3 regions of the Colwellia sp. M166 genome follow, and region 1 is predicted to be linked to each of the others. Evidence: predicted binding sites of a transcription regulator. Region 1 holds the regulator's gene; each other region holds the start of a gene.
What was found. The regulator MetJ, encoded in region 1, represses methionine synthesis genes. The targets are predictions, from matches to a motif close to TAGACGTCTAGACGTCTA.

Region 1 (10,813 bases):
CTATGTTGGCTTTCATATGACCTTGCGTCGTAGAAACGTTGTCTCATTATGTTTAGTACTACTGCTATTTGGCGGCAGCTTAATCATACAAATGAGTAAACGGCCAGACTTTAACCCTCGACCACAGTTTGATACGACAATAATGTCGCCAGCCTTTCTATTTACCCCCAGTAGTAATGTTGAAAACTTTGTTAGCGATAGCGCTAAGCTATTTGACAAAGTATCGAAGGAAGCTGAAGAAGATAACAAAGAATAACCATATAACGTAGTGATAACTCTCACCGGTATGAGGTTGTTAAACTAATCAAATTTAACCAGCTATTTTAATAAAAAGGCTGCTCATAAATATGAGCAGCCAAAGTTTGACTCTTTTATACCCGAAATAGACCCGCTTAAGGTCTAGCAATAAAACCGACAGCTTGATATACCTCAGCAAGTAACTTACTCGCGCGAGCAGAAGCTTTTTCAGCCCCTTTACGCATGACTTCATCTAAGTAGGCTTGGTCATTACGAAACTGATGATAACGCTCTTGAATTGGCGCTAACAAAGCAACCACAGCTTCAGCAACATCACCTTTTAAGTGGCCATACATTTTGTCTTCATACTCAGGCACAAGCTCTTCAACGGTTTTACCGGTAGTACATGATAATAATGACAACAAATTAGACACACCCGGCTTTTCTGCAATATCAAAATAGATATTCGCTTGCTCGTCAGAGTCAGTTACTGCACGTTTAATTTTCTTGGTAATTTTCTTGGTGTCTTCTAACAAGCCAATAAAGTTACCTGGGTTAGTGTCAGACTTAGACATTTTCTTTGTTGGCTCTAACAAGCTCATCACACGGGCACCAAACTCTGGAATATAAGGCTCTGGTACTTTAAACGTTTCGCCGTGTAAATTATTAAAACGTGTTGCAATGTCACGTGCTAATTCTAAATGTTGTTTTTGATCATCGCCAACAGGCACCTGATTAGCGCCGTATAATAAAATATCAGCCGCCATTAATACTGGGTAAGTAAACAAGCCAGAGTTCATGTTAGCTTCAGACTTTGCCGACTTATCTTTATATTGCGTCATTCTGTTAAGCTCACCCATTTGGGTGTAACAATTTAACACCCAACTTAATTGCGCGTGCTCAGGAACATGCGACTGGATAAAAATAGTGCTTTTTTCAGGATCAACACCACAGGCTAAATACAAAGCTAAACCATCTAAAGTTGCTTTACGTAAGGCTTCTGGATCAGGACGAACTGTAATCGCATGTTGATTAACTAACATGTAATAACACTCGTGACTGTCTTGCATGCTTACCCATTGCTTTAACGCACCAAGGTAATTACCAATAGTTAACTCACCTGATGGCTGGCAGCCACTTAATACAATAGGTTTACTCATTTTTTATCCTTTAATTCTTTGAATTATTTAATCTATTACTTAACAGCGCTATTAGCTGTTTATTATTTTACAGTCGCTAATTCAGCACGCATTTCATCAATAGCGATTTTATAGTTAGGCTTTGAAAAAATAGCTGAGCCGGCAACAAACATATCTGCACCCGCTTTTGCAATATCTGCGATATTATCAGCCTTAACACCGCCATCAACTTGTAAGCGAATGTCATAACCACTAGCATCAATTTTTTCACGCACTAAACGCAGCTTGTCTAAAGTAGTGGGAATAAAAGACTGACCACCAAAGCCAGGATTTACTGACATAAGTAAAATCACGTCAAGTTTATCCATCACAAAATCTAACACGTGCAGCGGTGTTGCTGGGTTTAATACTAAACCAGCTTTACAGCCATTATCTTTAATTAACTGCAAGGTTCTGTCGATATGATCACTGGCTTCAGGGTGAAAAGTAATGATATCAGCACCTGCTTTAGCAAAATCTGGAATAAGGCTATCAACAGGTTTAACCATTAAATGCACATCAATAGGTGCAGTAATACCGTAGTCGCGTAATGATTTACATATCATTGAGCCAAAAGTAAGATTGGGTACAAAATGGTTATCCATCACATCAAAATGAACAACATCAGCGCCAGCGCTAAGTACGTTTGCCACATCTTCGCCCAAACGAGCAAAGTCTGCAGATAAAATTGATGGAGCAATTAAGAAATCAGACATAGTGAGAACCTTGACAAAATTTGCGCTACTTTAACTTAATTGCAGTTATTTTGCGACTGAGATCACACACAAAAATTGATATAAAAAACCAGAGAATACTGCCCTTTTTGGAAATTTGTCTTTAATTATCCATCAAATAACGCACTTTTTTTGTTCACAAAGCAATATTATTGCACCAACACTGTACAAACAAGGATTTAAAAACAATAATAAAAAATCAAAATAAAACCATAACCAACTGATAAATAATAAGTTTACACATCTTGAAACACTCAGGCATTGTCTTTGCAATGCTATTAACAATTATAAAAACTTAGTGGACACAAGATGACAAAATCAATTACCTCTCTATCTATTTCAATGATATTAATGGCTTCGGCACTTACAGCAACATCAGCACATGCGGTTGAAGGCTTATCAGCAAATGCAGCAGCATCAAGCAATTATTTGTGGCGTGGTGTTACACAAACCACCAATTCAGCCGCCGTATCCGGTGGTATTGATTATGAAAATGCTTCAGGTTTTTCGGTTGGTACTTGGACATCAAATGCTGACTTGGCCGAGAACATGACTTATGAGCTTGATGTTTATGCTGCCTATGCCAACGAGTTAGATAATGGTTTAGGTTATAGTGTAGGTTATATCTATTATTCTTATGATAATGATGCTGATGTTGACTTTAGTGAAGTTAACTTTTCACTGTCATACGATGCTTATTCAATCACCTACAATACTTTAGTTGACTCAGATGGTGGCGGTGACTTGGGTGATGATACCTACATATCTGCCGATGCAGCTTTTGAAGTATCTGAGGGTTTAGAACTAGGACTTCATATTGGTAGCTACGACTTTGACGCCGGCGGTGATTATGTCGATTACGGTGTTAGTTTGAGTAAAAATGGTTTTACCTTTGCCTTATCAGATACTGATATTGAAGGCGCTGACGGTGATTTAAACTTTGTGATCAGTTATAGCGTTGATTTTGATTTATAAAACACTGACCATGGGAAGTTAACATTTTTACAGTAGTTGGCGCGGGAACAGCACCGCGCCAAAGCTTAACTAAAACCTAGCCTTACTTACCTTTTTAACTCAAGGTAATACCCTTCTTTGTATATCAAAATACAGTCGATAGTACAAAATCTATTATTTTAGATTTTAATCATCACAAACACTGTCTTTACCGACAGTATTTCCTTGCTCCCTTGCAAGTTAAGGAATTTAGCATGGCTCCTTCACTCGACGCATAAAATGGCTTTTATTACGGTAAGTTAGCATTGGTATTACATGCCTACTTGAGCTATTAATAGCTTAAGTAGGATGGAAATTTTCTGGTAGGAAAAGAAGAATTTTACCTAACACATAAGAAGTAGAAGACATCCCCTACTCAAAAGTAAGTAAATTCTGGTGCATATTTAAGTTATTCTACTTTGATTTACCGTTGTCGCGGTGGCGACTGCACCCAAAGGGAAGCTGACGCCGACCTCCCTCGCGCTGCTGAAAAATCTTTCCTTCATAAAATAAAACGTATCGAGCTAACGCTTAAATAGCACAAGGCTCCTTACCATCGATGGCAGCGCAAAATACCGTTCGTCCTGAACATATCACTGTGCTACTTCGCTTTGCTGGCGTCCTGCCAGCAATAGCTAAACATTGATATTTTTTTCAGCATTTTCCCCAAGCAGATCAGAGTGATCGCTTATCTTCCGTAACCCTTTCGATCTATTTATTTTCACTGACGCTTAACGATCGCTAATTCCCATCTCAGCGTGGAAATTTTAATTTTTAAGCGTCGTTAATCGATGACAGCCATGGATGGCTGGAACTGACGTCGCGCAGGGACGAGCATTCGTCAGGAATCGATAACAGCAAAAATTACTATTTCAGTTTTAGCGGAGTTGGGCACAGTGGTGGATGCAAGGGGGAGATCGGTGTCTATTTCCCCCTTGCGTGCAGTCGGCACACCGACGCCAAGCAGTAAATCAAATTCCAAACTTTTGAAATAAAAAATATACTGTATTGTCGGTGTTTCTAAAGCATATAAAGACAACTTACTTGCTAAAGCCCTTTAATTTTCACTCGCTGCTGGCGATGATTAAGTTGCTGACAAATAGTCACTAAATCCGCATGAATACCTCCGGCGGTAACATCACGTCCTGCCCCCGGGCCACGAATAATTAACGGGTTTTCTTGATACCACTGACTCTTAATTTGAAAAACATTATCGCACGGTGTTAACTGCGTAAAAGCATCATCATTAGTCAGTACTTCCAAACTTACTTTCGCACTAATTTTGTTATTTTCATTCGCAAAGCGTGCAACATAGCGTATGCCACAGCGTTGTGCTTTGGCTTGATTTAAGCGCTGTAAAAATAGTTCATCAAGTTCATGAGTGCGCTGCAAAAACTCAGCGAGTGGAATATCACGCAGCGCTTCGGGCACTAAACTCTGACAATCAATATCGGCTAATGATAATTCAAAGCCTGCCATTCTAGCCAAAATAAGTAACTTTCGTTGTACATCTCTACCGGATAAATCTTCACGCGGATCTGGCTCTGTTAAGCCTTGGGTTAATGCATCTGATAACAGTGTTGAAAACGGTATAGCGCCATCATAATATTGAAATAACCAAGATAAGGTGCCAGAAAATATACCTGATATTTCGGTAATAACATCACCGCTGTTGATCAACTCAGCAATCGTCGCGTTAATCGGTAAACCTGCACCAACTGTGGTATTTCCAAGCCATAAACTATTATGCTGTTTGGCGGTACTTAACAATTGTTGATAATTTGCTGTTGGTGATGACGCGGCCCATTTATTTGCGCCAATCACGTGAATTCCTTGGCTAAAAAACTGTTGATATAATTCGCTAAAATCTTCGCTGGGTGTGATATCAACTACGATTAATTCATCATAAGGATGATTATTTAGCCATTCGACTAGCTCAGCACTTTCATAAGCTTTTGCTTGTTGTTGATAATGGGTAATTGCATGGCTGACATCAATACCGTCGGTATTGATCAGCGCTTTAGTCGCGCCAACTAATGCCACTAAATGAACATTTTCTAATACCGATAATCGCGCTAGTTGTTTAGGCAGCATTTCTAAAAATCGTTGACCGATATTGCCAATACCGGCAACCACTAGTCCAATATTGCGGGCATCTTTGGTCATATCTGCATGAATATTGTTAAGCCATTCGCTAGTGCAAGGCTCAGGTAATACGGCAATATAACTATGTTTATTTTCTGCCTGAACAAAATGTAAAGTGCGCTGATGTCGCAATGCTCTTTTGAATCTAGCACGCATATCCCCTTGCTTTGCCACCTGATAACCAACCACGGCAATAATAGCAACAGGCGTAAACGATACTTGGTTACCATGACTCGCCAACCATTGGCTAAGCGCTTTTTGCTGTGCCTGGGGTACCACTAAATAGCCTTCAGTTAGGTTATAACAAACCGGCGAAAACTCCTCTACCGCTTTACGGCCAGCCTGCCCGAGCAAGCTTACTGAATGCGCAAGAATCAAATCATTTAAATGCGTAACTGATAGCTCTTGTTTTGCTATTTGGCCAAATTGGCCTATTTCAGTACCGCTAATTTCTGGCGCAAAACTACTCGCAACATGTAAATGACTATTATGATTTGCTAAGGGCTGTAAGGTTTTTGCATGTAACACCGGATTACCCAAACGACCAAGTTCGTTAGCAACGGCGTTTGGCAAACGATGTAGTTTTCTTGCCTGTGGCACAACACGCGGATCAGCACTATAAATACCATCGACATCAGTCCAAAGCGTAACGTTACGCGCGCCAACTAAAGCGGCCATAATAGTGGCGGAATAATCACTACCGTTACGGCCCAAGGTGCAGGTTTTTTGTTGTTGATCACGGGCAATATAGCCCGTGACCACCACGAGTTGTCCCGGTTGTTGCTGAGCCAAAAAGTTATTTTCACTTTGGTTGTAATCAATAGCGCAGCTTTTTTCACTTTCCAATAAAAGAAAATCTCTAGCGTCTAACATGTAACTTGGGCAAACTCGCTCACTTAATACCGCTGCTAACAAGCGCGCTGACCAAACTTCGCCAAAGGCTAATAAGTCATTTTGAAAAGCTTCAGGGTCTGTAGTTAATTGTTTGGCTATCTGGGCAATATCAGCTGACAACATTGATGTTAGCTTTGCTGTGCTGTCAACACTGAGTAATGACTTGAGCAAGTCCCCTTGTAAGGTTTGCAGTTCAGTTAGCGCAAGTTCAAGTTGCTGAGGTAGTGATTTTACCAGCTCATTGTCGTTAATCTGTGTTGAGTTTTCTTGCTGTGCCACAACATATTCTACACCCAGCTGATAGAGACTAAAAAGCGCATCAGTAGTATTACCATTAGCTGATACCACCACCACATCATTAAGCTGGCAATGTTGGCGAATAATATCAATAACGCGTTCGATACAAGCCGGAGTAGCTAAGCTACTGCCACCGAATTTGTGCACGTTACTGGCAGTTTTTGCTAACTGATTTTTCGCCGGCGTAAGCTTAACCGCTACATTTGACTCTATCATTTTATTACCATATCTGTGTGACACTTTACTTTATGTTTGGCTGGCATCTAATGCTTGGCTAAGATCAGCCAAAATGTCAGCAATATCTTCAATACCAACTGAAATTCGTACCAGTGACTGTGAAATACCGGCAACAAGTTGTGCTTCAATTGCCATACCAGCGTGCGTCATGGTTGACGGGTGACTGATCAAACTTTCAACACCACCAAGCGATTGCGCTAGCGTGAATAATTTAAGCTTATTAAATAGTACTTTCACCGCTTCAACGCCACCTTTAATTTCGAAACTCATCATGGCGCCAAAATCATTTTGCTGTTGCTTCGCCAAGCCATGTTGGGGGTGATCTGCCAAACCAGGAAAGTACACTTGCTCAATGGCATCATGCTGAGCAAGAAATTGCGCTACCGCATTAGCATTTATTTGGTGTTGTTTCATACGTATAGGTAAGGTTTTTAAGCCTCTTAGCGCTAAGTAGCTATCAAATGCTGAGCCGGTAATGCCAATACAGTTTGCCCACCAAGCAAGTTCTTCACCAAGTGTTTGCTCTTTGGTCACCACAACACCACCAACCACATCACTATGACCATTAATATATTTCGTGGTGGAATGAAAAACAATATCAGCGCCAAGCAATAAAGGTTGCTGTAATACAGGTGACAAAAAGGTGTTATCCACGGCAACTAATGCGCCAACAGCATGTGCTTGTGCGGTAACAGCAGCAATATCGACTAAACGTAATAATGGATTACTCGGTGTTTCAATTAACACCAGTTTAGGTTTAGCCGAAAGTGCTTGGGTTAAGGCGGCTTGATCATTTTGATCAACCACCACTAACTTAAATTGTCCACGCTTAGCTAAATGGGTAAATAATCGGAAACTACCACCGTAACAATCATGCGGAATAACCACCGTATCTTCAACGGATAGCAATTGGCAAATAAGGTGTACAGCTGACATACCGGTACTGGTGACAATACCGACAACACCTTGCTCTAATTCGGCAATAGCTTGAGCAAATGTTGCACGTGTTGGGTTGCCAGTGCGCGAATAATCAAACTGACGTTTTTCATTAAAACCTTTAAGGGCATAGGTGCTTGAGAGATGAATAGCAGGGATCACACCACCATGTTGCTGGTCACTATTAATACCTGCCCTAACGGCGATGGTGGCAATTTTTTTCTCACTCATGTCTGCTCCAGAATAGACGCTTTTCTATATAGATGTTTGGACGTCTACAAATCTAAACGGTTTAAAGCCTGCGGTCAAGAACTTTAGACATCTAAACTTCTACACATTCGTTATTGACTCACGCCCCACAACCAGTAAAATCAACAACTAAGAATAAACTTATAACTAACAAATCTAACTAAAAGATTTCGCGACTATAAGTTTATCGCAATTAATTAAGCATAGAGGAATATTCATGGCAGAGTGGAATGGCGAATATATTAACCCATACGCCGAACACGGGAAGAAAAGTGAACAAGTAAAAAAGATCACCGTGTCTATCCCTTTACGTGTGTTGAAAGTGCTAACTGATGAAAGAACACGTCGTCAGGTAAATAACCTACGTCATGCAACTAACAGTGAACTATTATGTGAAGCATTCTTACATGCTTTTACTGGCCAACCTTTGCCAGATGATGGTGACTTAGCAAAAGACAACACACAAAAATTACCCGCAAGTGTTCGTCGGGCGTTAGAAGCACAAGGCATCACTGACTTCAGTGAATACGAAGCTGAAATTGAAGATTAATCTAATCTCACAACAAGCAGATAAAAAGGCGCTGATCAGCGCCTTTTTTATTGCTTATTTTGGACCTAACTTTACGCGCCAGAGCTATAAGGTTAAAGCTATTGCCTAGAAGCAAGTTACCAACTTTCGCCGTTCAATTCGAGTAAATCCCACTTTGTACCATATAAATCTTTAAACACGACAACCGTGCCATATTCTTCAACGCGGGGCTCTTCATTAAACTCAACACCTTGAGCTTTCATCTCATGATAATCACGCCAAAAGTCATTGCTTTGCAAGAATAAAAATACTCGTCCTCCGGCTTGGTTACCCACTGATTGGCTTTGCTGTGCATTACTCGCCTTAGCAAGTAATATATTAGTGCCATTGCCGTTTGGTGGCGATATTAGCACCCAACGTTTTCCGCCGCCTAAGTCGGTGTCTTCAATAAGCTGAAAGTTCAACTTTTCGGTATAGAAGGCAATTGCGTCATCGTAATCTTCAACCACTAGGGCGATATTCGATATTCTTTGTTTGATGGTTGTCGTCATTAGTTTTACTCTTAATTGATAGTGAGTGCTATTTTTCAGTCTTTAACTATCGTTATCTGGCTATTTTACTGACAGTTTATTGGACTTTAATCAGTAGACAAGGCGCTATTTTAACGCATTTCAGGTCAAATAAATCAAAAAAAGACGCCTGTACGACGTCTTTTAAGAGCAGTGAATGATACTGGCTATACTCTTGGTATTATTGATGTTGCCAAGCGTTACTCATGCGTAAAACACGACAGCTAATTCGAGAAAAACTTAGTCACGGTTATCGCTTTAACTTCCGGTAAATCATGCACACTTACCTGTAATGACACTTCGCTTACTCGTTCTGTAACCTCCTCAGGCGTCATCGTTAAATGTACAGGCACGCTAGCTATTTCACCGCCTTTAATTAATATATGATCCGCAACACTTAAGGTAACATTATTGTTCAGGACACTGATGTCAAATTGCCGATCAATTTTCGATTTATTGGTAATTTTTAACAAATAGCTATTGGTAACATTATCCTGAAAATCGAGTTGAAATAATGCGCCACGATCACGTAATACAGAAAACTCAATTGGCACTCGTACTTGCACGGTATAAACCATAAATAGCATGGCTAATATCGATAAAATACCATAGCCAATAATTTTCGGCCTGAGCAGCTTTGCCTTTTTGCCCAATAAAGCATTTTCGCTGGTATAACTAATTAGACCTTTAGCATAATTAAACTGAGTCATAGTTTGATCACAAGCATCTGCACAGGCACCACAATTAATGCATTCATACTGCAAACCATTACGGATATCGATACCAACTGGGCAAACTTCAACACAAAGATTACAGTCGACACAGTCCCCTAAACCCAGTACTTTTGGATCTTCTTTACGTTTACGGCGGCCACGGTTTTCACCGCGTAATTTATCATAAGCCACTAACAGTGTGTTTTTATCAAACATGGCTGATTGAAAGCGTGAGTAAGGGCACATATAAATGCACATTTTTTCTCGTAAAAAGCCTGCATTGCCGTATGTACATACAGCAAAGAACAAGACCCAGAAAGTGGTTAATCCGTCCCATTGCCATTGGAAAAAATCGACATACAGTGCTCTAGCCGGTAAAAAATAACTAATAAAGGTCGTTGCGGTAAGAAATGCCATTAGCCCCCAAATAAGGTGCTTGGCAGACTTTCTCGCAAAGGTATCTAACGTGGTTGGCTGCTTATCACGTTTAATACGTTGGTTGCGACTACCTTCTAGCCATTCTTCGACCCAAATAAAGCTGAAAGTCCAGACCGTTTGCGGACAGGTATAACCACACCAAATTCGCCCTAACCACGTAGTGATAAAAAACAGTAAGTAACAACTAACAATCAACAACCCCGCTAAAAGCGTGAAGTCTTGTGGAAAAAATGTTTGTGAAAAAACATGGAATTGCTGTTTACCAATATCTAACAGTATCGCTTGGTGACCTTGAAAGTTAATCCAAGGTACCAAAATAAATAACAAAACAAAGGCTAAGCCGGTGAGTTGCCGGATTCGTTGATAGTGACCTTTTTGCTTACGAACATAAACAGGAGATTCAGACTTGTATGGCTTAATGATTAAGTCTTCTGCTTTATAATCAAACTTCATGATTTACTACTAGTACTAACCTTAGGATAATTACCAATAGCAAAATATGAACCAAGTTAGATAAGTATTATAACTTCATGTTTAATATGTGTATTTTTAAAACGAAATTAAAAGCAAAGTTTATCATAACCCACGACATATCACTGAACCACGATATATCACAGAAAAATCAAGACAAATCTGCAGATCAGTTAATTAGGTCGACTAATAT
Region 2 (10,813 bases), 2.0 Mb from region 1:
AGACGGTTTAATTCTGCAAAGGTTTGCTGTGGTTTTATCGCCTCGATAGCAAGATTTTGACTGTCGAGCACGAGTTGATAAATTAACGCTTGTGGCTCAGTAAACTTACCACTGATTGGAAAAGTACGCGTAATATCGGCGGCATAGCCCGCCAATTCGCCGCCGGCATCAATAAGCAGTAAATCACCATTATTTAGCGCGTCATCATTATCGGTATAGTGCAAAATATTGGCGTTATCACCACCGGCAACAATAGTGCCATACGCTGGGTAACGGGCACCGTTGGAGGCAAATTCATGTAGTAGTTCTGCCTCAATTTGATATTCAAACTTACCGGCTTGGGTTTGCAACATTGCGCGTTGATGAGCAGCACCACTGATCACGTTAACTTGTCGCATAATATCAAGCTCTGCTGATGATTTGTGCAAACGCATTTCATCAATCAGTTCGCTACAATCAATTAAAGATTTTGGTGCTTTAACACCGCTGCGAGCAGACTTTCTAACTTGGCTCAACCAATTTAGCACTTGTTGTTGAAATTCAGTCAGTTCTGGTTGGCAAATCAATACTGCACTTTTGCCCGCAATTAATGGCAACAGTTGCTCATCGACTTCTGCTAAGTTAAAACAGCTATCAACTTGATAATCAATCACGGCTTGTTTTTGACCGACTCGTCGGCCATGCCAGATTTCTTGCAGTTGATCTTTCTCTCGAGAAAATAAAATACTTTGCGCAGACCTTGATTGCCCGTTTTTGACTAATGCCAAAATAGCATCGGGTTCATTAAAACCCGTTAAGTAGTAAAAATGCTTACTTTGGCAAAAGGGGTATTCGGTATCATTACTGCGGGTAACTTCTTTACCCGCCGAAATGAGCGCTATGCTGTTGGCTGGCATTTGCGCTATAAAATCGCTTCTGCGCTGACAAAATTCAGCAACAGGTAGTAGCGTGTTTTTGATCATAGTTACCAGCTCACTGTTTTTATAGTTGGTGGGTAGCTTAAAGATAAATAACTAAACGTTTTAGTCGCTAGTGCTAATGCAGCGTTGCCGAGTTATCTTTTAGCTCAGGTGCGGCACCTAATTCGGTAAAACAAAGTAAGGCAGAAATTCTGACGTATTCAGCAATTTCAAAATAGGCTTGCTCGGTGTCTTCATTTTCTTCGACTTCATCTGACAAATTGGCAATTTCACCAAAGTCGGTCAGTACTTCTTTGACATCTTCAGACAGTGTGGCATTTTTATTTTGTTGTAAACCAAAGCCTAAATTAAAACCTTGTACCCATTTACCTAGGGCATGGCCACGTTCAACAATTGAGTCGTCATCATCAGGTAGCATTAATTGAAAGCTATAAGAATCATCAAGAATTTTTTGCCAAATATCACTGTAAATATCTTTAACTAAGCTTTTAACGCTAGCAGGCAAGCCTTCGGCATTATTAAGCATGTCATTAACCATAGCGACATAATCGTTACTTTCAAACTCAAAACCTGCCGCAATTAAGCCAGTAAGCACACCATGAATTTCAGCAGCGTGCGCCTCAATACCTTCGCTAGTTAAAATTGCTTGTACAGAGGGAAAATCTAAAGTGGTGCTATCAGCCATAAAAATATCAATTCAATCGAGGTATATTGTTGACTATCTTAACATCGGCATAGCCTTGATTCCAGAAAAAAACCATAGAGATCACTTGCATAGTGTAACACTCACCGTTATAGTTCCCCCTTATGGGGTACTAAGTTTTGATTATTATTACTTTTCTTGGTATTACAGTCTGTAGTTTAGTATTTCGAGCTATTGTTTGAAAATACTAAAATAATGTTTTTGAGAATAACAACGCGATGAGCCAACACACAGTTACGATAAATGTTGCCAACAAACGATTAAAAATCGCTTGTCCTGCTGGCCATGAATCGGCTTTGTTGCAAGCAGCCGATGAAATTAATAAGCGCTTAGCTCTCGATGTGAAGAAAAGTCCTTCGGCAAAAACCCCTGAGCAAGCTTTGGTGATGATGTCGTTAAACCTTGCCAATGACTTGGTTAAAGCACGAGCTGAGTTAGAGCAAGAACGCGAAAAAATGCAAAGTAAAATTGAACTGCTACAAGCCACAATTGAACTGGCTGTTAATTCCCCTAAAAGCGCATAACTCACCCTCTCGGTATTATTCAATTTTCTAAAAATATGGTTTTTGTTTAAAGAAACTTCAATTTGTTCAAGCATTAAGCAGTCAGGTCTTACAAGTAATAAAAGACTTAATTCGGCTGACATTATTCGCTATAATAACTTCGTCTTCTGGGATGTTTGTTTGTGAACTATGTCCCTGAGCCGATAAGTTTTACCTAAGGAAGTTGATTATTAACTATTGTGCAAGCCCGGCTCGTATCGGGAAGCCTACGGTTAGCATGATATTTCCGCCCTGAACACCCGGTGTTCAGGACTATGTGAGCTGCGGCATTCTGGAAGACATTACTAATTTTTTATTGCTAACAAGCCTTCTGCTTAAAAATATCAATACTATTTCCGCACATCACTAGAAAAGCACCCAGTGTTCAGGACTATCTGAGCTGCGGCATTCTGGAAGACATTACTAATTTTTTATTGCTAACAAGCCTTCTGCTTAAAAATATCAATACTATTTCCGCACATCACTAGAAAAGCACCCGGTGTTCAGGACTATCTGAGCTGCGGCATTCTGGAAGACATTACTAATTTTTTATTGCTAACAAGCCTTCTGCTTAAAAATATCAATACTATTTCCGCACATCACTAGAAAAGCACCCGGTGTTCAGGACTATGTGAGCTGCGGCATTCTGGAAGACATTACTAATTTTTTATTGCTAACAAGCCTTCTGCTTAAAAATATCAATACTATTTCCGCACATCACTAGAAAAGCACCCAGTGTTCAGGACTATCTGAGCTGCGGCATTCTGGAAGACATTACTAATTTTTTATTGCTAACAAGCCTTCTGCTTAAAAATATCAATACTATTTCCGCACATCACTAGAAAAGCACCCGGTGTTCAGGACTATGTGAGCTGCGGCATTCTGGAAGACATTACTAATTTTTTATTGCTAACAAGCCTTCTGCTTAAAAATATCAATACTATTTCCGCACATCACTAGAAAAGCACCCAGTGTTCAGGACTATCTGAGCTGCGGCATTCTGGAAGACATTACTAATTTTTTATTGCTAACAAGCTTTCTGCTTAAAAATATCAATACTATTTCCGCACATCACTAGAAAAGCACCCGGTGTTCAAGATTATCTGAGCTGCGGCATTCTGGAAGACATTACTAACCCTGTGTCTGCTAGAAAAATATATAGATCTCATTTGCCGGTTAATAATATACTTAACAATATTGTTTTCTGTTCACTCTAAGCCGTAGTTATTTAATGCCCCCGCAAAATAAAACCCATACCAAGATAGCGATTTCAAAGCGAGACAGTCTGCAGCAAGTTAATCGTGCTGACCCTATCGGTATTTTTGATTCGGGTGTTGGCGGTTTATCTATTACGCAATGTATTCAACAGCAACTCCCTCATGAGAACTTACTTTATGTGGCGGATACCTTGAATGCCCCCTACGGTGAAAAGTCGACACAATTTATTCAACAGCGAGTTAACGAGATTGCTCAATGGTTTATTGAACGTAAAGTTAAAGCTATTGTTGTTGCTTGTAATACCGCGACCGTTAATGCCATAGATCAGTTACGTAAACACATTTCGATTCCGGTCATTGGCGTAGAGCCCGCGATAAAGCCAGCAGCAAACTTTAGTAAAAACAAGAAAGTCGCTATTCTGGTCACGAAAGCAACGGCAGAAAATCAGCGTTTTCTCACCTTAGTGGCGCAATATCGTAATAACAGTGAAGTCACGATTCAGCCCTGTCCAGGTTTAGTTGAGCTTATTGAGCAAGATAAAAAAAACTCTGTTGAATGCAAACTGATGTTGAGCGCTTATTTGCTGCCGCTTATAACCCAAGGTGTTGATACTATTGTCTTAGGTTGCACGCATTATCCGTTAGTCAAAAGCTTAATTAGTGAAATATGTGGTGACGGTGTACTCATTATGGAGACAGCACAACCCGTCACTGAGCAGTTGCAACGACAATTAGCATTACACCAGCTAATGAATAACAGTAATGACTTAGGTACAACAAGCTTTTATAGCTCTAAACATAGTGCACCACAGCAAGCGCTTTTCAGCCACATTTGGCAACGTCCATTACAATTAAAACACTATCCCTAAAAAATTTAGCGCCACAACATGAACAAAAAGTAATATTTTTTGAGATATAGGAATAAGTTTTGATATAGCTCAAAGACGTTTAGCCATCTAGGCGTAAAAAACTCTAGAAAAGCGATAGGTAAACAGTTAGAATATCGCCATTAAAGCAATTTTTGTTTTTCAATTAATTTTTACGAGGGTTTATGTCTACACACCTTTTTACTTCTGAGTCAGTATCAGAAGGACATCCGGATAAAATTGCCGATCAAATTTCTGATGCGGTTTTAGATGCTATTATTGCCAAAGATAAGCATGCACGTGTTGCTTGTGAAACCATGGTAAAAACTGGTGTTGCCATTATTTCAGGTGAAGTTACTACGTCTGCATGGGTAGATTTAGAAAGAATTACCCGTGATGTTATTTCAGAAATTGGCTACACCTCTTCTGATGTTGGCTTTGATGGTGAAACATGTGGCATCATGAATTTAATTGGCCAACAATCTCCAGAAATAGCTCAAGGTGTTGATCGCGTAAAGCCTGAAGATCAGGGCGCTGGTGACCAAGGTTTAATGTTTGGTTACGCCACCAATGAAACCGAAACTTTAATGCCTGCACCATTATACTATTCTCATCGTTTGGTTGAGCGTCAAGCTGAAGCACGTAAATCAGGTATTTTACCTTGGTTACGTCCTGATGCAAAAAGCCAAGTAACCTTTATCTATGAAGATAACAAGCCTGTCGCTATTGATACTGTTGTGCTTTCAACTCAGCATAATCCTGATATCAAACAAGAAGACTTACATGATGCGGTAATGGAAAACATTATTAAGCATGTTTTGCCTGCAGAGTTGTTAACTAAAGAGACAAAATACCATATTAATCCAACGGGTCGTTTCGTTATCGGTGGCCCAGTGGGCGATTGTGGCTTAACCGGTCGTAAGATTATTGTTGATACCTATGGCGGCATGGCTCGTCATGGTGGTGGGGCATTCTCAGGTAAAGATCCATCAAAAGTTGATCGCAGTGCGGCATACGCTGGTCGTTATGTTGCAAAAAATATTGTTGCGGCTGGTTTAGCTGATCGTTGTGAAATTCAAATTTCATACGCTATCGGCGTTGCTGAGCCTACTTCAATCTCTGTTGATGCCTTTGGCACTGGCAAAGTCTCTGAACAGCGTTTAGTTGAGCTTGTGCGTGAGCATTTTGACTTACGCCCATACGGCATCACTAAAATGTTAGATTTGCTGCACCCAATGTATAAACAAACGGCAGCTTACGGTCACTTTGGTCGCGAACCTTTCGAAATGACCGTCGGTGATGATACTTTCACAGCATTTAGTTGGGAAAAAACCGATAAAGCAGAAGCGCTACGTTTATCTGCTGGTATCTAATAAATATCGCCAAATAGCATTAATATTAAGCATAAAAAAACCGCTCATTGAGCGGTTTTTTTATAACAAATAATCGAGATAAAACAGCCTCATACCAAGTTTATTAAGTTTGTTCCCCCTCAGAAACTTAGTAAAACTGGTATTAATCTATATAAACATTCGCACTACATAGCCAACATCATATTTTCACTATCGGGTTTGATCACAAGTATATCACTAGAGATTTTATCAGTTAAAAACTGCGAACTATCGCCGAGCATTCTATTGAAGAAATGATCATGTTTACAATTACCAATAATTGTTAAACCGACATGAAGCTCATCAGCAGTTTGCGGTATATCATCATCAGGCATTGACTCATTTAGGTGAACAGTACCATTGATATTTGCGTGAGCAGCAACATACTTATTAATTGTTTTCATGTGTTGACGCTTCACCGAAACCCCTTCCCTAAAACCAGAGTCTGCATCATAGTTTATTGCGATAGAAGCTGACTCACCATAATAACAATCCAAGATATGTAATTCGGCTGACTTCAACGGTATTAACTGCTCGCTAGCATCCAAAATAGTATGATTCAATGCTTTATTGGTTTCAGTGTCATCATCAATATCCAAACAGGCAAGAATTTTATATTCAGGTAATTGTGCATTATTTTTTACCAGCCAAACCGGTAACTCGCAATGTCGAGTTAAGTAACGCTCAACTGATAAAGTGAACAAATCAAGGAGATGGTTTTCTTTATGAAAAAGCCTCATCACTAAAGATATTTTATTAGCGTTAATAATTGCAGCGATAGATGTTACCGCTGGCGCTTGCCATGAAATGATAATGTCTAAATCTAGGTCTTCATCAGTCAAGCGATTAAACTTTTCACAAATCAATTGCTGTTGCTGTAAAACAAATAGTGATAAGTCATCTGGCAAGCCACTATCAAATTTTTTGTCATGCACTTCTTTATAAAAAGACCTAAATACCGTTATTTTAACATGGTTCTGTTTGGCTACATCAACCGCACGTTGTAAAACAAAGTTATTAGTATCACTTGAGCTTTCAATCACCAATATATGCTTAAAAATACTATTCATCGCTATCTTCCTTAAAGGTGTCTGCATTTTATCGTTACTATCTATAGAAGCGAAAAACCAGCTCTATATGCGACATTTAATTTTCTAGCGTTGGAGTTATACCAAGTTTATTAAGTTTGTTCCCACTCAGAAACTTAGTAAAATTGGTATTATGACTTGCTCACGTAACATTAGCGTACTTGACGGATGTGGGAAATAGCGAAGTATTAATGAAGGGTTAGTGTGTGGCTTAGCCATGCTTTGGCTAATTGGGCATTTCTTTCAACTGTTTTTTTAGAGATCTCAAACAGGTCAGCTATTTCTTGAGTTTTTAAGCCAGCAAAAAACTGCAAATGTAATATATCAGCCTTGCGTTGATCAAACATGGCCAAAGAACTAAGTGCTTCGTCTAACTCAATCATATCGTCAGAGAAGTAGCTGGGTTGTTGATGCTCATGGAGGGTTAGCAACTTAGCACCATCGCCTCGTTTGGTTGCTTTTTTCATTTTGGCATAATCAACAAGAATTCTACGCATAATACGGCTAGCTAAGTTGAAGAAATGAATACGGTCATGATAATTCACTTTCACATGCATAAGCTCAAGAAAAGCTTCATTTACTAATGCTGTGGCTTGTAATGTATGGCCTCTACCCTCTTTACTCATTTGCTTTGCTGCTAAACGATGCAATTCATGACTGACAAACTCACTTACTTTATCCAAAGCATGTTTCTCACCTGCTTGCCAATCTCTTAGCAAACGAGTGATTTCAGCTGAATTATCTCTATTCATAAACTTTCACAATCATGTTTTTCGTCTAGTATTTAACCAGTATACCGTAATTTCAATTTTTCGCCGGCGCATAACAAAAGACATAGCAAAAGATAAATGAAAATACAGGGATAAATTAAGGTTATGGATAAAATAACATGGCGTTTAATAGAGGATATTTTCAATCAAGCTATCAAGCTGCCTAAAGCACAACAATCAGCCTATATTACGCAAGCGTGTGGTACAGATACCGAGCTATTTCATAAAGTAAAATCACTATTAGATAATCAAAACAACGCCACCAAAATTTATGATGTGATCTCGAAAACCGCGGCTAATTTTTTTACGTTACAAGAGAGCCTCATTGGCCAAAACATTGGCAATTATCGCGTCATTAAATCTTTAGCTAAAGGTGGTATGGGCAGCGTGTTTTTAGCTGAGCGTGCCGACCAACAGTATCAACAACAAGTAGCTATCAAACTTATTAATACACAACTTGCCGACAAACAAACCCAAAACGCTTTTCGCACCGAACGGCAGATACTGGCTAATTTACAGCATGCAAACATTTCTCGGTTGTTAGATGGCGGTACTTTAGATAATAATATGCCTTATTTGGTGATGGAATACGTTAAAGGCGAGCCCATCAATAGCTATTGCCATAACAACAATTTGTCATTAAAAGCACGACTAACACTATTTAAAAAAGTTTGCCACGTCGTGCAATATGCACATCAAAACCTTATCATTCACTGTGATTTAAAACCTTCAAATATATTAATTACAGCAACTGGCGAGGTGAAGTTACTCGACTTTGGTATTTCGAAATTAATTGTTCAACAAAGTAGCGGTGATAACGAAGAAAACCCCTTACCCACCCACGCTTATAGCTTAGCTTATTCAAGCCCTGAACAAATAAGGTGTGAGCCAGTGTCGATCATGGCTGACATTTACGCTTTAGGTGTTGTACTTTTTGAAATGCTTACTCAGCAAAGACCTTTCGATTTAAATAATAAAAATCTTACCGAGTCAAAAAATTTGCTTATGAATGTCGAGCCTTTGCTCGCCAGTGTGGCCCTAAAAGCGGCATCAACAGCCGATTCGACAAACAAAATAACAGCAAGCCAACTCTGCGGGGATATTGATGCGATTATCAACAAGGCCTTAGAAAAATCAGCCACTTTAAGGTATCAATCTGCAAGCCAATTTGCTGATGATATTAATAATTTTCTTAACTGCCAACTCGTTACCGCAAGAGTTAGTCCACGGTCATTAAAGTTAGTAAAACTATTTAAGCGCAATAAAACCATTAGCCTAACTTCTTTATTACTTTTTAGCGCTATTGTTAGCTTTAGCACAACCTTATGGCTACAGTCGATTCAGTTAACCAAAGAGCGAGATCGCTCAGCACTTACCTTATCATTCTTTACTGATATGTTTAACGAATTAGATCCCAACAAAGAAAAGGGCCAAAACGTACTTGTTAGAGAGGTGTTAGACAAAACCAGTACAGCGCTTAACAATACGGAACATTCATTGAAGCAGCATCCAGACTCTGAAGCGATTATTCGCAGTGTGATCGGTAATATCTATTTAGAGTTAGGCATGCTCTTACCTGCCGAACAACACTTACATGGCGCTATGTCGTTATTTCAGCAACAAGCATTAACGCATTCGCCAGCCTATTTAAACTTGCTAATACAGCTTACTCGTTTGTACGCAGTACAGTTTGAGCACAAAAAATCACTGACGATTATTTATCAGTCGCTAGCACTTAGTAAAGAACTATATGGTGATAATGCGCCGCACACATTGGGTATCATGAGTAACCTCGCTGGGTATTTAAACATGCAAGGCGATCATCACGCCGCAAAAACCTTATTTGAAGAAGTTTACCTAGAACGTTTAAAAACGCTGGGCGAAGAGCATATTGATACTATCGCCACCCTGAAAAACATCGGGATTGTTTATCACTGGTTAGGAGAGTATGACAAAGCCAATGAATATTATCGCAATGCCTATCACTTATTGGTTAAAACCAAAGGCGAAAAACACCCGGCAAGTTTTAGCATCTTGAGTCTTATTGGTTCGGTATTACAAACCATGGGACAATACCAACAAGCCTTACCTATTATTAAACAACATATTGAAATAGCGACAGTTGTTTTAGGCGAAAATCACCATGAAGTACTACGTTCTATGCACAACTTAGCTGATGTCTATAAGGGCTTAGGTCAATTAACACCTGCAGAGACTTTATTCAGAAAGGTATTGAAAAAGCGTCAAGAACACTTGGGCAGCACCCATATTGAAACACTGCAAACACAAAAAAAACTGGCTAAATTACTCAATAAAACCGGAGGAGCAAGCAAGCTTGAAGAAGCATTAGCGTTAGCATTAAGTACCGTTAATACGAATACAAACAAGCTCGGTGAAGCGCATCCTGATACGCTCAGTTCTTTACAAACACTCGCTAATGTTTATCTTTCTCAGCAACAGCATGATAAGGCAAGAAAGCTATATCTGAAAATTTTGGCAATAAGAGATAATAGCAATGAATACCAAAACCATCCAAGCTCGATTACTATTTATCTTAACCTCGCGAGTATTGATATTAACAATAATAAAATAACCTCAGCTGAAAAAATGTTTAAGCAAGCGATCTTAATTGCAGAAAAACACCCAAAATTGCATCAACAAGATATCAAGCAGAGTGCTTTAAAATTTATTGAATATTATCGAAGCCAGAATAACGAGACAAAAGTACAAGACTTTCAAATTCATCTAATTTGAACTTAACTCCGATAACAATCAGCTATTGATATTAAGGCCTGTTTTTAAACAAACCATAACTTAAATTAAATAAATGCTAATTGCTATAACAATAGCTAAGCTTTGTTTAAATACCCTGCTATGACGCCATTTGAGGGCAAAGCATAACAACTAAAACCCTATTCAATAACCAAACTGATACAGATAAAATCTTAAGTAATAAAAAACAAATCATTAAATTTTGTAAGAAAAACTGAGTTCGGTGGTCTATTAAATTAGTTTTTATCAATTATTAATATTTCAAGGAACTTTTATGGCTCAACCATTATCGTCGGATGTAGAAAATCGTTTGCAGTGGTCATTACTATCACTGCGACTAGGTGTTTTTGTTGTTATGTTCATGTGGACACTGGACAAATTTGTTAATCCTGGTCACGGCACACGCATTTTTGAAAAATTCTATGGTTTAGGTGGTTCAAGTGAAACCATTATCTACGTATTAGGTGCATTACAACTGGTATTAGTTTTCGCATTTCTCTTTGGTTTTAAAAAGCGTATCTCATACGGTCTTATCTTTTTAATA
Region 3 (10,813 bases), 1.6 Mb from region 1:
TGCCATGGAAATTATTCAAGGTGCACTGCATTTGAAGGAGTTTGCCCGTACTTATTTGCGTCAATGGGTACGAGAAAAAGCAAAATTATTCCAAGTGTGGATTGATAATGGTGAAATGGTCAATGTAGATCCCGTAAAATTGATTTTTCTAATTTGGTCTTCAACGCAACATTATGCTGACTTTGAACAACAAATATTAACCATAATGAATCGTGCTGATTATGAAGAAGACGATATTACCCAAGTTACCGAATTTTTGACGGATTTTATATTGCGCGGTTGCGGTTTAAAATAAGGATTCACCTGTATGAAAATTATAACAAATATATTAACAACAACGTTGTTAATATATTCGGGGATGGTCATGTCAGAAACAAGCGAGCAATCTTCATCAAAGCTACGTATTGCCACTTTTAATGTCAGTATGGAAGCCTTAAATTACTTACCATCAACACCAGATAAAACAGTCGATGTTAAAGGTAATGAACTTGCCTTGGCTCTTGCTCAAGATCATCAGCAAATAAGAAATATTGCTGAAATTATTCAGCGTGTTAATCCCGATATTATTTTATTGAATGAATTCGATGGTAATGATGCAAAGCATCAATCATTAAAACTTTTCTTATCGCAATACTTAGCCAAGAGCCAACAAGGTAACGCCGCGGTAAACTACCCTTATTTTTATCAAGGGCCGGTTAATACTGGTGTTGCTACGGGATATGATTTAAATAACGATGGTAAAATAGGTAAATTGCCTGGCGATGCCTACGGTTATGGTCATTTTTCAGGCCATTTTTCGATGGCACTGTTATCCAAGTATCCGATTGATGTTGATAAAATTAGAACATTTCAATTATTTAAATGGCGTGATATGCCTAACGCGTTGATGCCTGTAGAGCAAAAAACTCAGCGACCTTGGTATAGCGCGCAAGCATGGAATAATTTTCGCTTGTCATCAAAATCTCACTGGGATATTCCGCTTAACGTTAATGGCAATGAGCTACACATATTAGCAAGTCACCCTACTCCGCCAGTTTTCGACGGGCCTGAAGATAGAAACGGCAAAAGAAATTTTGATGAAATACGGTTTTGGACTGATTACTTGACTCCTAGCGCTGCTAGTTATATTTATGACGATAATAATAACTTTGGTGGTTTAGCTAAAGACAAAGCCTTCGTTATTCTAGGTGATTTAAATGCTGATGCTATCGATGGTAATGCGATAAAAACAGGTATCCAGCGTTTAACACATCACCCTCGCATTATCGATCCTAAACCAAGTAGCGACGGTGGTAAAATGCATCGAAAAGACAACCCAAATGCGCAACATCATACCGCATTTTGGGGCATGCGCGCCGACTACGTTTTACCGGCTAAAGCGCAATTGAACGTACTCGACGCGGGTATTTTTTGGCCGCAAGTCAACGAGCCAGAATTTCGCTTAGTTAAAGACCGTGCAGCATCGTCTGATCACCGACTTGTGTGGGTAGATCTGACATTTAAAAATTCACCTAGCAAATAGCAACTTAAGCTTAAGCTTAAAACGAAGCTGAGCGGTTATATTTATCTCAAACATTTAGTGGAAAAAAGATGAAAAAATTCATTCCAACATTATTAACTAGCCTATTGGTCATGTCATGTAGCCAATTACAAGCTGACACGAGTTCTCAAGCAAGTGCTGTTATTGCAGATGCCGCAGCCGTTAATGCGCCAAAAAATATTATTATGATTGTTGGTGACGGTATGGGACCTGCTTATACCAGTGCCTATCGCTATTTTCATGATGACCCTAACACCGATACTATCGAAGAAACGGTATTTGATCGTCACCTCGTTGGCAGTAGCAGCACATACCCTGCGCGTATTTCTGGCTACGTAACTGATTCAGCAGCCGGTGCAACCGCACTTGCTACGGCAACAAAATCTTATAATGGTGCCATTGCTGTCGATGTAAATAAAAACCCTGTTGAATCTGTGCTTGTTTGGGCAAAAAAACAAGGTAAGAAAACTGGCATGGTGGTTACATCACAAATCAACCATGCTACGCCAGCGTCTTATTTGGCACATAACGAAAGTCGTAATAATTACAATGAAATAGCAGACAGCTTCTTAGAATCCGCTGACAATATTGATGTCATGTTAGGTGGTGGCTGGCAGTATTTCCTTCGCAAGGATGTCAACCTTGTCGATGGTTTTAAAAATAAAGGTTTCCAATATATTGATAACTACGGGCAACTCAACCAATTAACACCACAAAAGAAAGTATTGGGCTTATTTGCTGATAAAGGCTTGCCATGGGCGCTTGATGACAGCAATAAACACCGTTTGTCAGCAATGACTAAAGCGGCCATTTCACAGTTAGAAAATGAGCAAGGTTATTTCATGCTCGTTGAAGCAAGCCAAGTTGATTGGGGCGGTCATAGCAATGATATTGCTTCTGCGATGGCTGAAATGGATGATTTAGCAAAAACACTCGAATATTTAGAAGCTTATATTGCGAAAAACCCAAATACTTTAGTGGTGCTAACCGCAGATCACAGTACCGGTGGTTTCACTATTGGTAAAGATGGCGATTACTTATGGCAGCCAGACGTATTGCGCAGCATGATCATGTCGGCAGAGACGATTGGTAAAATCTTAGCAAAAGAGCAAATAATTAAAGCTAACGTTAGTAAAATGCTTAACTTCACCATTACCGATGCTGAATTTCAGGCGCTAAAAGCAGCAAAAGCTAACGCTAAAAAATCGCTTGCTGACTATAATAATGCTAGTGCTGCCGTAAAAAAACAGACCCGTAAGCCAACGATTAAACGTGCCATGCACTTAAGTGTTAACAACCTTATAGATCAACGTTCTATAACAGGTTGGACAACGTTTGGTCACACGGGTGTTGATGTGCCAGTATTTGCGATGGGCAAACAAAAAGAGCTTTTCCAAGGTTTAAGCGATAATACAGAAATTGCAAGTAAGATATTTCAGTTATTAGGCAAAAAATAGACGATAACACGCTCTCTTTTGCCAACTAAACAAAAACGCCGAGTAAGTACATTTACTCGGCGTTTTTATTGATACTTTATAACCCGCTACTTTTCATTATTATCTTGTTCAAGCACCTGATTAAAGCGGGCAAAACCTTGTTCGAGATCGTTAATCAGATCATCAACATTTTCTAAGCCGACATGTAAACGGATCAGCGGAAATTGATATGGCCATTTCGTTGCGCTACGCATATTTTTAACGCTGGAAATGCCTAAAATTAAACTTTCAAACCCGCCCCACGAATAACCCATTTTAAAATGTTCCATACCATCTAATAAGGCAGTTAGCGCGGCTTGGTTACCTTGGTTTAAAACAAAAGAAAACAAACCGTTCGAGCCAGTAAAGTCACGCTTAAAAAATTCATGACCTGGGCACGATGGTAAAGCGGGATGTAAAATCGTTTCAACCTCAGCACGCGTTGCTAGCCAATCGGCTATTTTAAGTGCACTGGTTTGATGTTGCTGCAAACGCACGCTCAAGGTTCTAATACCGCGCATGGCTAAATATAAATCATCCGGCGAAGTACATTGCCCCATAATATAACTACTTTCGCGTAACTGAGGCCAATGTTCTGCGGTTGCCGTTGCTGTGCCTAACATGACGTCTGAATGGCCAACAATATATTTTGTTGCCGCTTGAATTGAGACATCAACACCGTAATCAAACGGTTGAAAATTCACTCCTGCTGACCAAGTATTATCTAACATCACGATACAATCATGACGATGAGCAACCTCAGCAATCGTCGGCACGTCTTGCACTTCCATGGTAATAGAGCCAGGTGATTCTAGAAAAACCAGTCGTGTATTCGGTTTAATGAGTGCTTCAATACCTTTACCGATAAGGGGATCATAGTAAGTTGTTTCAATGCCCAATTTAACCAGTATTTTATCGCAATAATCACGCGTCGGTTCATAGGCGGTATCTACCATTAAAATATGATCGCCTGTTTTAACGAAAGCTAAGATGGCATTGGTTATTGCTGCAGTACCTGATGGATAGAGCGCACAACCTGCTCCGCCCTCAAGCTCGGTCATAGCATCGCTAAAAGCAAACGAAGTGGACGTTCCTCGTCGACCGTAAAACAATACCTGATTAGTTTTATTTGCTGTGGCATGTTTCATTTCTTTGACAGAATTAAAGACTACCGTCGAGGCACGCTCTACCGGTGGATTAACCACACCACGTGTCCATTGGCTTTTACGGCCGGCATTAATGAGTTTCGTTTCTTTTTTCATGTCTAGGTTACATCCCACAGTAAATATTAAATCATGGCTATCTAGCCATCTATAATATATATAACGTGAATTACCTTAAGAAGCACGATTTATTTTGACATATCATAGTCATGATATTTATTGATGGCTAAATTGATGGAAAAATAAGGGAATAATACTGGACATCAAACGTTAGCGATCAAATAAACTCATTTGACTATTGGTGATTTCATCAAAGCTGGTATTAATAAAAGGTAGAATGGCATCGGCAACTGCCATTAACTGTCGGTCGATATACAATTGATAATCTAATGCCGCGCTTTGACAACCTCTAGCTTGCGGGCCATTAATCGTCATCACATATTCAATCCAGCCTTTATTTTGATACTTAAGCGGCTTACCTTGCTGCTGATATATCTCATCAGCTAACCTCGCCGCTCTGACATGGGGTGGAACATTCTTAACGTACAGGTCGAGCTTACGACGTAAACGTTTACGATAATACAGCAAATCATCGTGCTTGCCCGCTAATGTGTCAGCAACCATTTGTTTAATATATTCGGCGACAGGTTGGCGATTAAATACTTTTAAATACAAAGCGCGTTGAAATTGTTTCGCCAGTTCAGTCCAATCGGTACGAACACTCTCTAAACCCTTAAATATCAACTGCTGTTCATCACCTTTTTGCACCAACCCCGCATAACGTTTCTTCGTGCCGACGTCTTGCCCGCGAATGGTCGGCATCAAAAATTGGCTAAAATGAGTTTCAAATTCAATTTCAAGTTCACTAGCGATGGCAAATTGTTCAGTCAAACGTTGTTGCCACATGACGTTAATATCATCTTGTAAGCTTTTGCCAAGTGCCCTACTGTCAGCCGCACTTTTATCATTACCGACATGAACAAATATCGAATCGGTATCGCCATAAATCACTTGATAACCTTTGTCTTGGATCCAAGACTTGGTAATTTTTAATATGCTATGACTTCTTTTGGTGATTGACCCAGATAAACGCGGATCAAAGAAACGACAGCCAGTTGAACCTAAAACGCCGTAAAACGAGTTCATAATAATTTTTATCGCCTGTGATAACGCGGCGTTTTGATCTTGTTTGGCAATGTCGCGCTCTTTCCACAAGCCATTAATAATATCCGGCAGAAAGTGCTGCTCTCTAGAGAAATAAGCACCATCAAAGCCCTCTATCGCTGTTTCTGGCGACTTTAAACCTTCTATCAAGCCCATAGGGTCAATATTAAAACTACGGATAATACTGGGGTATAGGCTTTTAAAATCTAACACTAAAACATTTTGATAAAGTCCCGGTGTTGAATCCATGACAAAACCACCGGGCGATTCAAAACCTTGATCGCCATCGCCCATGTTTGGCGCAACATAACCACTTCTATGCAGCTTTGGCAGATATAAATTAGTAAAGGCGGCCACTGAGCCACCGACGCGATCGATGGCTAAACCGGTTAATTGCGCGCGCAGCATGGCAAATTCTAATAATTGCGTATGCTGAAAAATTAATAACACTAAGCGGCAATCTTCTAAGTTATAAGTGGCGAGCGCAGTTTTATCATGATGAAAATTATCGGTAATTTCTTGCACACGATTATCAACATCAATAACTTTTTTTCCTATACCTAATAAGGTATTAGCGACATTGTCGAGTGAAAAGCTCGGAAAGTTGTAAGTAGCGGTTTTAAGTAAATCGATACCATCAAGCACCACACGGCCTGCTATTTCGATAAACTGTTGTTCGCTAGCTTTATTTTTACGCCAATAAGGCGTTGTACCGTCACGACCAAGCGTAAACTTAACACCATGTAAATCATAGCGTTTTTGTAATAAATCAAAGTCAAAGTTAATAACATTCCAACCGATAATAATATCGGGGTCATGGTCGCTGAACCAAAGTAATAAGTTGGTTAATAATTGTTTTTCATCTGCTTGCCAAACAATGTCGATATCGGTAGTTTTTGCTTGTTCGCGGGTAATTTCTTGTTGATCAGCAATCATCAATACTTGCTGACAATGCTCGCTATATAACCCGATAGAATACAACTCGCCTGACATTGAGCATTCGATATCTAGCGAGACCGTTGTTAAGGTAATATCTTTTTGCAAAGCTTTATCAACGCGTTTACATTTAGCCTGTTCAAAACGACGATATTGATGGCTACCCGTTAAGAGGACGTTAGCTTTTTGGCCGGCAAAGGTAATATCAGCGGTAATAAAACGTTCCATTAAAAAACGATCATCTGGCCTAATATCATCTTCATAACACTTGATGCCCCATTGTTTTAAGACCTCTCGCGCTTGATAAAACTCACGTAAAGTTGAAAAATATAATGCCACTACACTCACTTGATTAAATGCCTTTAAAGCCACCGGCTTTATTTCATCAAGGTAAATGGCTTCTTGGTTTAAAGCGCTTTCAGCTTGTGGCGCCGCCGTTTGTTCAACAAAAAATACCGCGCGTTCATTACTGACAATAAGTTGTACCGGCCCTGCGGGTGTTTTCAACCATAAGCAAACTTCAATATGATTATTGCGGTCTCTAGTACTTCGGGTCAGCAAAAATCCCCGCATGGCAGCAGGCAATTGTTTAGCTTCGGTTAATTGTTGCGGAGAAATTTGCATTAAGGGTTCTAATTGTTGGCGGTAAACTGTTAATATATACAGCAGTGTAAATCATCTATTGTCGATAGGAAACTACAGCGCCGATGTTAAGCGATAAAATTAAGCAAGTTATTAGAAGCTCCTATAAAGCCATAGGTGAAAACCTGACTAACTTTAACCCACGCAAGCAGCAAACATTTTTGATTGCCGAAATCGCTAAAACCCTCGCCGGTGACTACGACAAAGTACGTAAAATTATTACCATTGAAGCCGGCACAGGTACCGGTAAATCATTAGCTTATGCTCTGGGTTCTATTCCATTAGCCTTAAGCCGAAACAAAAAAGTCTGTATCGCTACCGCAACCGTAGCACTGCAAGAGCAACTGGTTGATAAAGATTTACCGTTTTTGAAAAAGCACAGTGGTTTAGATTTTAATTTTACCTTAGCAAAAGGTCGACAACGCTATGTTTGTCGCCAAAAGCTCGCGCTTGCTGTTGCCAATGACGATAGCCCACAAGCCGGTTTTACTTTTGCAGAAAAGCCCCAAGCTAGTGATATTCGCACCTTAAATAATATGCACAAAGCGCTCAATGATAACACTTGGCCAGGCGATATTGATGCTTGGCCAGAGCCGGTAAATCATCATATTTGGCAACAAATACAAGCGGACAAACATAGCTGTTTAAAGCACTTATCAGATCACAGTCATTGCCCTTTTCATAAGGCAAGAGAGACCATGGAAGCGGCTGATGTACTGGTGGTAAATCACAGTTTATTACTGGCTGATTTAGAGCTTGGCGGCGGGAAAATTTTACCGTCTCCAGAAGACACTTTTTACATAATTGATGAAGCTCATCACCTACCAAAGGTAACGCGTGACCACTCTAGCGCCAACTTAACCATTAAGGGAGCCATTGACTGGCTTGGAAAGTTACAAGAAACCGGTGATAAAATCGCAAAATTGGTTAAATCTAATAGTGCAATATCGCCGTCAATAAAACTGGCCGACGATTGCCAAGATATTTTGCTCGATATGCAAAAAGTATTGAGCTTAATCGACAATAATCGCAGCCTATATTTCAATCAATCGGCGAACAGTCATAGTCAATTCCAAGGGCAAAATCAAACCCTACAATACCGTTTTGAAAACGGCATTATTCCTCAAACATTGAAAAATTTAGCTGAAGATTTAACCGATAGTTCAAAGAAGTGTTTAGCGCATTTAAACAAGCTTTATAATTTATTGATGGAGTCGGTTAAAGACGGCGATACCCAGATGTATTTAGCTGAGCCATTATTAGCTGAATCCGGTTTTATGATCCAACGTTTAGAAAATTTTAATGCCTTATGGCAGATGTACGCTAAAACCGATAACGAAAAAGGCGCACCTATGGCGCGTTGGTTAGAGCAAATTGAAGGTAAACGTAGCGACTATCTTATTAGCGGCTCGCCTATCGAAGTGGGCTTTACCTTAGAGGATATGCTGTGGTCTAAATGTGAAGGCGCGGTGTTATGCTCTGCCACCATTTTAGCGCTTAACTCTTTTGATCATTTTCGCCGCCAAGCAGGTTTAAGAAACGATGACGGCAGCCAATATCAAAAAGTCGATTCTCCTTTTGATTACCAAAACAATGCTCAACTGGTTGTGCCGAAAATGCAATATGAACCCAGTGCAGATCAGTTTACCGATGAATTGATTGCCAAATTACCTGAGCAAATTAAACGCGGTAAAGCGACATTGGTGCTTTTTTCGTCCTATTGGCAAATGGATAAAGTGGTTACTGCCCTGCGCGAGAAAACTAAACTCAGTATTTTGGTGCAAGGTGAGCAATCGCGACAAAAAATTATCGAAACCCATAAAGCGCTCTGTGACAAAAAACAAGACAGCATTATTTTTGGTACGCAAAGCTTTTCTGAAGGGCTAGATTTACCCGGTGACTATCTCACCAACGTAATAATCACTAAATTACCTTTTTCAGTGCCATCTTCACCTGTCGAAGAAGCACAAGCTGAATATATTACGGCAAAAGGTGGTAATCCGTTTATGTCTATTTCAGTGCCTGAAACCTCTAAAAAACTCATTCAAGCCACCGGACGTTTACTCAGAAATGAAAAAGATTACGGGGTTATCATCTTAATGGACCGACGTGTGGTCAATAAACGTTACGGCAAAGACCTATTAAACTCCTTGCCGCCATTTAAACGCGTCATTGAATAATTTATAAATCATAGCGAGATAAACATAAACAAATAGCTTTTTGGCCTATTTGCTTAAGATTTTAGAAACCTTAGTGACAGTGCTGACTCGTACTTCTCCTGTTTCATTGCCCGTAAAATTACTATTTGGTGATCAACCATATGGCGTGTAATACCCCGGGAACAAAAAATAACAAAGATAAAATAATATTAATGACTAAATCTTTTCCTACGCCAGACTTGATGAAAACAGCAACAGGTGGCAGTAATATCGCGATAATAATATGGACTAATTTGTTCATCGTTGCTCCCTACATTAATTATTTTTCTTGTCCTTAATTATTAGCACAACGGATAGGGTTTGCTTATTAAAATAATACTTGAGTCTTTATTTATTAAAATGAAGAATTGGGCTGTTGCAGAAAACTATCTTCATCGGCAGTTGATGAACGGCCCAATATTTTATTACGATGCGGGTATCGTCCAAATTTTTTGATGATCTCTAAGTGTTTTATCTCAAACGCCAAACTATTCGCGTTGCCAAGCTTTTCATACAAAGCTAACGCTTGCTGGTGAATAACCATTGATTCACTATGCATAAAAGGTAAGTAAAATAAGCTCCGTTGATTTTCTGCCACTTTCATATCCATGCCTAACGCTATAGCTTCTTGCGCTAACACTAATGCCAATGAATCGCTGGCGAATGATTTAGCCGTATCGCGGTAGATATTACGCGAGAATTGGTCAAGTACAATAATCTCCGCCAAGCGCCCTTTAGGCGTATCTCGCCAGGTAAAAAGTTCGGCTTTATTCGCTGCATTATGCAAGTTGATAAAACGATGCTTAATTTCTTGGTCAAAGGTTAAATCTTTAAGCCACCACTTTTCAGGTAATATTTCATTAAACCAAAAATGCAGTACCTGGTGCGCGGTGATCATAGACATTTTTTCCTTATCATTAAAAGATGAGATAAAGTCAGTGTAGCATTAAGCTCTGCTACACCAGAGCAATTAGACTTTTTAAGACAGTAAATAACCTGAATTCGAGATAAGTAAAACAAAGCAATGGGCAAAGGTATTAGGGGCTGTTGAGCTTTCGAGATTATTTTTGCAGCAAAGATCCCCCTTGCTAAAACAAGAAAAGCCAAGGTGGGAGGCCTTGGCTTTATTAAGCTTTTTTTATCAACGTTATGTTATTTCAATAGCAAGCAATAGCGGTTGGGGACGCCTGCAGCTGGTTAGTTCACCTCCTTACTTTATTAAAACTCGTTAAATAAATAGAAAACCTTATTAACCCAATAGGCTTAAAAACCTAGTAACACGTCTATAAATTAATAATTTTGTGCTGTTTGCGCATTTTCTGACTTAGTTTTATTTGTTGCTACAGCAGTATTTTTTAGTTTAATAACCACTCGACGATCATAAAAGCTGATTTCTTTATCTACCGAGGCAACAACCGGTTGCTGCTCGCCATAAGCAAATAAATTAATTTGCTCTGCCATTACCCCTTGGTCAATCAGTGCGTTTTTAACGGCATTAATACGTGCTAATGAAAGCGCTTGGTTTAACGCTTCACTACCTTGCTTATCGGTATAGCCAGAAAGGTCTAACACTAAATGCGGTGATTGCTTAACAATGCGCGCTAAACTGATAATTTGATCTTGATAATGTGCTTTAATTTCGCTTGAGCCGGTTGAAAACTGTAAGCTCATTAATAAATTTTGTGCTTGCAATAA

Region 2: metK (methionine adenosyltransferase) is a predicted target of MetJ. The motif match lies at 4,324-4,341, and genes of this name have one in related genera.
Region 3: FGD67_RS02265 (cystathionine beta-lyase) is a predicted target of MetJ. The motif match lies at 4,312-4,329, and genes of this name have one in related genera.

What each region holds. Positions count from the first base shown of each region.
Region 1 is NZ_CP040755.1:2,046,856-2,057,668, forward strand. It holds gene FGD67_RS09300 (FHA domain-containing protein) at 1-256, shown strand, start outside; gene trpS (tryptophan--tRNA ligase) at 393-1,397, opposite strand; gene rpe (ribulose-phosphate 3-epimerase) at 1,460-2,131, opposite strand; gene FGD67_RS09315 (TorF family putative porin) at 2,459-3,124, shown strand; gene metL (bifunctional aspartate kinase/homoserine dehydrogenase II) at 4,190-6,694, opposite strand; gene metB (cystathionine gamma-synthase) at 6,725-7,882, opposite strand; gene metJ (met regulon transcriptional regulator MetJ) at 8,118-8,450, shown strand; gene FGD67_RS09335 (VOC family protein) at 8,567-8,980, opposite strand; gene ccoG (cytochrome c oxidase accessory protein CcoG) at 9,223-10,602, opposite strand; gene FGD67_RS09345 (sigma-54-dependent Fis family transcriptional regulator) at 10,794-10,813, opposite strand, start outside.
Region 2 is NZ_CP040755.1:4,032,301-4,043,113, reverse strand. It holds gene pepP (Xaa-Pro aminopeptidase) at 1-962, opposite strand, end outside; gene FGD67_RS18255 (UPF0149 family protein) at 1,036-1,605, opposite strand; gene FGD67_RS18250 (cell division protein ZapA) at 1,842-2,147, shown strand; RNA gene ssrS (6S RNA) at 2,288-2,468, shown strand; gene murI (glutamate racemase) at 3,397-4,251, shown strand; gene metK (methionine adenosyltransferase) at 4,434-5,621, shown strand; gene FGD67_RS18230 (universal stress protein) at 5,786-6,709, opposite strand; gene FGD67_RS18225 (ECF-type sigma factor) at 6,916-7,479, opposite strand; gene FGD67_RS18220 (serine/threonine-protein kinase) at 7,603-10,251, shown strand; gene FGD67_RS18215 (hypothetical protein) at 10,544-10,813, shown strand, end outside.
Region 3 is NZ_CP040755.1:472,674-483,486, reverse strand. It holds gene FGD67_RS02280 (TetR/AcrR family transcriptional regulator) at 1-295, shown strand, start outside; gene FGD67_RS02275 (endonuclease/exonuclease/phosphatase family protein) at 308-1,522, shown strand; gene FGD67_RS02270 (alkaline phosphatase) at 1,591-2,997, shown strand; gene FGD67_RS02265 (cystathionine beta-lyase) at 3,084-4,277, opposite strand; gene FGD67_RS02260 (DNA polymerase II) at 4,449-6,902, opposite strand; gene dinG (ATP-dependent DNA helicase DinG) at 6,986-9,100, shown strand; gene FGD67_RS02250 (YqaE/Pmp3 family membrane protein) at 9,222-9,380, opposite strand; gene FGD67_RS02245 (DUF924 family protein) at 9,474-10,016, opposite strand; gene pdsO (sortase-associated OmpA-like protein PdsO) at 10,409-10,813, opposite strand, start outside.